DNA from 2 places in the Caldicellulosiruptor morganii genome. Region 2 is predicted to be linked to the other one. Evidence: riboswitches for the same ligand, from Rfam matches in the RefSeq annotation. Region 2 holds a riboswitch; the other holds the start of a gene.
What was found. A riboswitch is a leader RNA that binds a small molecule or an ion and turns the genes downstream of it on or off. The one in region 2 is predicted to bind S-adenosylmethionine.
Positions count from the first base shown of each region.

Region 1 (3,418 bases), 1.0 Mb from region 2:
TTTAAATTTTGGAATAGTTCTCGCAACAATATATGCCATGATGGGTATTATTGTGAAAAAAAGAATTGAACTGAGATAATAATTGAAATTACCGTTGTAATTTGCAGCTTTATTATCAAACCACATAATGGTAAAGACAATCAGTGCAACCATAGGTACTGTAAAAATGCTGCTTATAAGATATGCTATTTTTTCCCTCATAAAGCCTTCCCCCAAAAAGTTTAATTTCTTCCTTGAGTTAATTATACACCAAATCTCTATAAAAAGGCAAAAATAAATCCCCTTTTGCAGCCAATAAAAGCAAAAGGGGATACAAATAGCAACTCTTTTTTATCTTCTTTTGGCTGGTGTTTTTCTGGTCCTCCCCATGTTCAGAGCACCCATAACAAAACCCAGAACCGGACCAAAGATTATTAAATACAGCTGATACTTTGAAATGTTGATACTCTTTTTTAACACAATGGATACCACAATCAAAACAAGCGAAATAACAAGTGAAGCTACAAATGCAGCTACTTTTTTTCTGGTGGTGCTAACTTCAGCAGCTTCATATCCACACAGGGCTATTCCCACAAACATTGAAAATATTGCAAGATACTGTGCAATTTTATCCTGTACTGAAAAATACATTACAAATACAGATATCACAAGAATTAAAAAACAAATCAAAAACAGAGATTTTACACCTATCCACACATATTGAGAAAGACTTGCATCTTCAGTCTTCCTGTTCATAATAATCTGACAATCTTTTTAAAAGAAGCTCTATTAAACATTATTAAAGCTCATAAAAAGTTAGAACAATGCATTCTCTCCTCTTATATATTTTGAGCTTCTTTTAGAATTATATCCACCTTGTCAGTTCTCTCCCATGGCAGGTCCAAATCTTCTCTGCCAAAGTGACCGTATGCAGCAACCTTTTTGTAAATAGGTCTTCTCAAGTCAAGGTCCCTGATTATTGCAGCAGGTCTTAAGTCAAATACCCTCTTTACAATCTCTGCAATCTTTTCATCATCAATCCTGCCTGTTCCAAATGTATCCACTCTGATTGAAAGAGGTCTTGCAACACCTATTGCATATGAAATTTGTACCTCACACTTTTTAGCAAGCCCTGCAACAACAATATTTTTTGCAACATATCTTGCCGCATATGTTGCCGACCTGTCAACCTTTGTTGGATCTTTACCTGAAAATGCACCACCACCGTGGCGTGCATACCCACCGTATGTGTCAACGATAATCTTTCTTCCGGTAAGACCGGAATCACCCTGAGGTCCACCAATTACAAACCTTCCTGTTGGGTTTACAAATATCTTTGTATTTTTATCAAGCATCCCTTCAGGAATAACAGGTTTTATAACATGCTCAATCACATCTGCCTCTATTTGAGAATGTGTAACTTCAGGGCTGTGCTGAGTCGAAACAACAATTGTATCAACCCTTACAGGTCTGTCATCCTCGTACTCAACTGTGACCTGAGTTTTTCCATCGGGGCGCAGATATGTCAAAATCCCCTCTTTTCTAACATATGCAAGCCTTCTTGCAAGCTTGTGAGCAAGGTATATTGGCATTGGCATCAAAACTGGAGTTTCATCACACGCAAACCCAAACATCATCCCCTGGTCGCCTGCACCAATTGCCTCTATTTCATCATCTGTCATCTCACCAAGCTTTGCTTCAAGTGCCCTGTCAACACCCATTGCAATATCAGGTGACTGCTCATCAATTGATGTTATCACCGCACATGTGTCGGCGTCAAAGCCGTACTTTGCGCGTGTATAACCTATTTCTCTAATTGTATCACGGGCTATCTTTGGGATGTCCACATAACATTTTGTTGTTATCTCACCCATAACCAAAACAAGCCCTGTTGTTACTGCAACCTCACATGCAACTCTTGCATAAGGGTCTTTTTCCAAAATAGCATCTAAAACAGCGTCTGAAATCTGGTCACAAATCTTGTCCGGATGACCTTCTGTTACAGACTCTGATGTAAATAGCTTTCTCATTTGTTCTTTTACCTCCTTTTAGATAAAATAGAAACTCATGTAATAAAAATCTCACATATAAAATTTAAAGCCCCTTCTGAAAAGAAGAGGCAAAACTTTCTTTTACAAAAGTTTTATCCTCATCTCTCAGAAAGCTTAAAGTCTATAAACTTTTTAAGCTTTCTGACGGAGTTGGCACCATTGCAAAGCTTCAAAAAAAGCTCTGCCGGTTGCCGGGTTTCATCGGGCCTTTTTCCCTCCACCTCTCTTGATAAGGATAACCTTATCACATTTTTGTTATTCAATTTTCAAATTTGCCTCAATTATATTAACAAAACAAACTGGCATTGTCAATAAAATTATTTATGCAACTTCTTAAAGCTCATTCCCCAATAATCTTCACAAGCACTCTTTTCTTTCTTTTGCCATCAAACTCACCGTAGAAGATTTGCTCCCACGGACCCAAATCAAGCCTGCCGTTTGTGATTGCAACAACAACTTCTCTTCCCATGATTGTCCTTTTCAGGTGAGCATCAGCATTGTCCTCACCAACATTGTGGTGATACTGAGAGTATGGTTTTTCAGGAGCAAGCTTTTCAAGCCACATTTCAAAGTCGCGAAGAAGTCCTTCCTCATCATCATTTATGAATACACTTGCAGTTATGTGCATAGCATTGCATAAAAGCAGTCCTTCTTTGATTCCACTCTCATCAACACATTTTTGAAGCGTATCTGTTATATTAACAAATCCGCGCCTTGCCGGAATCTCAAACCAGAGTTCCTTTCTATATGATTTCATCCTTACCAAATCACCCCGCTAAATTTGGATTGTTTTTGTCCTTGACAGTTTTTTAAAAATATTTTAATAATTTTTCTGTAATGATTCAACAGAAAATGTGGTATATTTCAATGTATAGAGAAATAGATTGTGGGGGGATTTGACATGAAGAAAGTCTTTGCAAAAAAGGATATATTTACACGTTACAGTGGAAATCCAATAATCACTGTATATGATATACCATATTCAGCAAATGCAGTTTTCAATGCAGGCGCTATCAAATACAAAAATGAGTACCTGCTTCTTTTGAGGGTTGAAGACAGGCAGGGAAAATCACACCTTACCGTTGCAAAAAGCGCCGATGGAAAAACCAACTGGAAGATTGAAAAATCGCCCCTGATATACCCCCAGCCAACAGTATTTATCTACGAAGAGTTTGGCTGTGAAGACCCCAGAATAACATACATTCCCGAGGATGATTATTATTACATCACATACACTGCGTACTCCCGTTATGGTCCTGCTGTTGCCCTTGCACGAACCAAAAATTTCAAGAAAGTTGAAAAATTGGGGTTAATCTATCCTCCGAATAACAAAGATGCTGTCCTGTTTCCTGAAAAGATAAATGGAAGGTATGCAATGCTGCACCGTC
Region 1 is NZ_CP113865.1:569,105-572,522, reverse strand. It holds gene OTK00_RS02700 (hypothetical protein) at 1-201, opposite strand, end outside; gene OTK00_RS02695 (DUF3792 family protein) at 331-735, opposite strand; gene metK (methionine adenosyltransferase) at 819-2,009, opposite strand; SAM riboswitch class I at 2,126-2,266, opposite strand; gene OTK00_RS02685 (secondary thiamine-phosphate synthase enzyme YjbQ) at 2,371-2,787, opposite strand; gene OTK00_RS02680 (glycoside hydrolase family 130 protein) at 2,932-3,418, shown strand, end outside.
Region 1: it holds a riboswitch for S-adenosylmethionine, as region 2 does, so the genes downstream of both, metK (methionine adenosyltransferase) here and OTK00_RS07935 (O-acetylhomoserine aminocarboxypropyltransferase/cysteine synthase family protein) in region 2, are expected to answer to the same signal.

Region 2 (3,418 bases):
GCAAATAAGATGGACCTGCCGGATGCCCAGGCGTATTTTGAACTTTTCAAAGAAGAGATTGAAAAGATGGGGTATGAAGTGTATCCCATCTCTGCCGCAACAGGTATGGGTGTAAAAGAGGTTTTGAAAAGGGCCTATGAAATTTTGAAGCAGCAGAAAGCAACTGAAAGAGAAGAAGAAGATGATGAAAGACCACGAACGTTTGTGTATTACAAGAAAAAGGATGTAAAACCCCTGACTGTCAGAAAAGAAAATGGAGTTTATGTTGTGGAAGGTACAGTTGTAGAGAAGGTTGCAAGGAACATAGTTTTAAATGACCATGACTCATTCAGGTATTTTCAAAATTTCTTGAACAGGCTTGGAGTTTTTGACAGGTTAAGAGAGATGGGGATTCAGGATGGAGATATTGTGAGGATACTTGATGTTGAGTTTGAGTATTATGAATAAGTTTTAGATTAATCATAAAAATGGATATAGACAGAGAGGGAAAAATGAGGTAAAATAAATCACAAACAAAAAAAATCTTATAAAGGTTTGGAGGTCATCTTTTCTGATATGGAGTGCATCAATTGTGGGAACTGCAAGGTAGGAAGTACAACGTATTTTTGCTTTAAGGAAAATGGGTTTGTGGTAGATATGTCAAAGCAAAAGGTGGTTGAGAAGGTGAGAAGCGGCTGGAAAAAGGGGGATCCGGAGTACGAAAAGCAGCGGCGAAAGTCTCGAAAAGAAGTGGAAGTATAAGGTTAAAAGCGTCGGCAGAAAGGAGCTTGCCTTTCTGCCGTTTTAGTTTTGTGGGGAGGGAGAAAGGTGCTTACATCCAGACAAAGAGCAAAGCTAAGAGCAATGGCAAATACCCTTGATGCAATTGTTCACATCGGCAAGGAAGGCATTACCGAAAATGTGCTGAGACAAATAGATGAGGCATTGTCCAAAAGAGAACTTGTTAAAATTTCTATTGAGAAGAATTGCGAAATACAGCCCAAAGAGGCAATAGAAATGGTTTGCAGGAGTCTGAATGCTGAGCCTGTACAGGTAATCGGCAGAAAGATTGTGATTTACAGAAGGGCAGAAGAAAATCCAAGAATTCAGATTTAAAAAGTAGGGTATTGACGCTTATATTTTTAAATGGTATAATCAAGTCAAAAAATTAAATATCTCAAAATTACTTCTTATCAAGAGTGGCGGAGGGACTGGCCCAATGAAGCCCGGCAACCGGAAAAAGGAAAGTTTAATCCTTTTTCTTGGTGCCAATTCCAGCAGGTATTTTTTAGAATACCTGGCAGATAAGAAGTAAGAAGATTTTGAAAAAGTCTTCTTGTAGCTTATCTGCAGGAAGACTATTTTTTTATCTTTTTGCTTAAAGTACATTAAAAATTTTATGGAAGGAGAAAGAAGGAAATGGATGAAAGAAAGTTTGGTTTTGACACTTTACAGCTTCATGCAGGACAGTTTATTGACAGCCAGACAAAATCAAGAGCTGTTCCAATTTACCAGACAACCTCATATGTCTTTGATACGCCCGAAGAAGCAGCTGACCTGTTTGCTCTCAAAAAAGCTGGAAACATCTACACACGAATAGGAAATCCGACAACCGAAGTTCTGGAAAAGAGAATAGCTGCCCTTGATGGTGGTGTTGGAGCTGTTGCAACATCTTCAGGACAGGCTGCAATTACCTATGCGATTTTGAACATCGCAAGAAGCGGTGACGAAATTGTGGCTGCTTCAACCTTATATGGTGGGACATATACTTTGTTTGCTCACACTTTGAGAAAGCTCGGGATTAAAGTAGTATTTGTAAATCCAGATTATCCGGAGGAATTTGAAAAGGCTATAACAGAAAGGACAAAAGCCATTTTTGTTGAGACCCTTGGCAATCCCAACATAAATATTCCTGATTTTGAAGCCATTGCAGAGATTGCACACAAAAACCGAATTCCTTTTATTGTGGATAACACATTTGCAACTCCTTATCTGTTCAAACCAATTGAACATGGAGCTGACATTGTTGTATATTCTATGACAAAGTTTCTGGGCGGGCACGGTACATCAATTGCAGGTGCGGTTGTCGACTCCGGAAAGTTTGAATGGAACGAAAAATTCCCTGACCTGACAGAACCGGACCCGAGTTATCACGGGCTTGTCTATACAAAAGAGTTCGGCAATGCAGCATATATAACAAAGCTGAGACTTACACTGCTCAGAGATATAGGTGCATGCATATCACCGTTTAATTCATTTTTAATTTTACTTGGAATTGAAACACTTTCACTCAGAATGCAAAAGCATGTTGACAATGCAATGAAACTGGCAAAGTATTTAAGTGAACATCCAAAAGTAGAGTGGGTGAACTACCCGGCCTTAGAGGGTAACAAATACTATGACCTTTACAGGAAATACATGCCCAAAGGTCCGGGTGCTATATTTACATTTGGACCCAGAGGTGGTTATGATGCAGCAAAAAAAATAATTAATAATGTCAGGCTGTTTTCACACTTAGCAAATGTTGGAGACGCAAAGTCGCTTATTATTCATCCTGCGTCAACCACACATCAGCAGCTTACAGAAGAAGAACAGAGGCAGGCAGGCGTTTTGCCCGAGATGATAAGACTTTCTGTCGGTATTGAAGATATTGAGGATTTAATATATGATATTGAGAGTGCACTAAAGAAAGTGTAAAATAATTTTTAAGTTGAACTTATAGAGTAGCGATGAAAGATTGCTCCTTAAATAAAGGTTTTACTGATTATGTATGGGGCAATCTTTCATTTTATAATTTTTTGGTGGGGGTAAAAAAGTTGGAAAAATTTGAGTTTTGGGAAGAGGGCTACAAAAAGTTTGTAAAATTTGCGCACAACAAAGACTTTGTGCTGGAAAGTGGCAAGAGATTTGGACCAATAACAGTTGCATATGAGACATATGGTGAGATTAACAAAGAAAAAAATAACATAATTTTGATTACTCATGCCCTGACAGGTGACTCTCATGTTGCAAGACATTCAGAAGATGACCCAAAACCGGGCTGGTGGGACAAGTTTGTGGGACCGGGCAAAATGTTTGACACAAACAAATACTTTATTGTCTGCTCAAATGTTCTTGGTGGCTGTCAGGGGACAACAGGACCATCTTCAATTGACCCTGAAACCGGGAAGCCTTATGGGGCAAGGTTTCCTATTATAACCATAAAAGACATGGTAAATGTTCAGAAAAAACTTATGGAGGCGCTTGGGATAGATCATATCCTCTGTGTTGTTGGTGGGTCAATGGGGGGTATGCAAGCTTTAGAGTGGGCTGTGAGCTACCCGGATTTTATGGATGGAGTGATAAATATTGCATCGCCGCTGAAACTCAATGCCCAGTCTATTGCCTTTAATGAGGTTATGAGAAGAGCTATTATGGCAGACCCTAACTGGAACGGTGG
Region 2 is NZ_CP113865.1:1,591,012-1,594,429, reverse strand. It holds gene obgE (GTPase ObgE) at 1-447, shown strand, start outside; gene OTK00_RS07945 (hypothetical protein) at 556-741, shown strand; gene yhbY (ribosome assembly RNA-binding protein YhbY) at 808-1,095, shown strand; SAM riboswitch class I at 1,167-1,290, shown strand; gene OTK00_RS07935 (O-acetylhomoserine aminocarboxypropyltransferase/cysteine synthase family protein) at 1,399-2,676, shown strand; gene metX (homoserine O-acetyltransferase MetX) at 2,796-3,418, shown strand, end outside.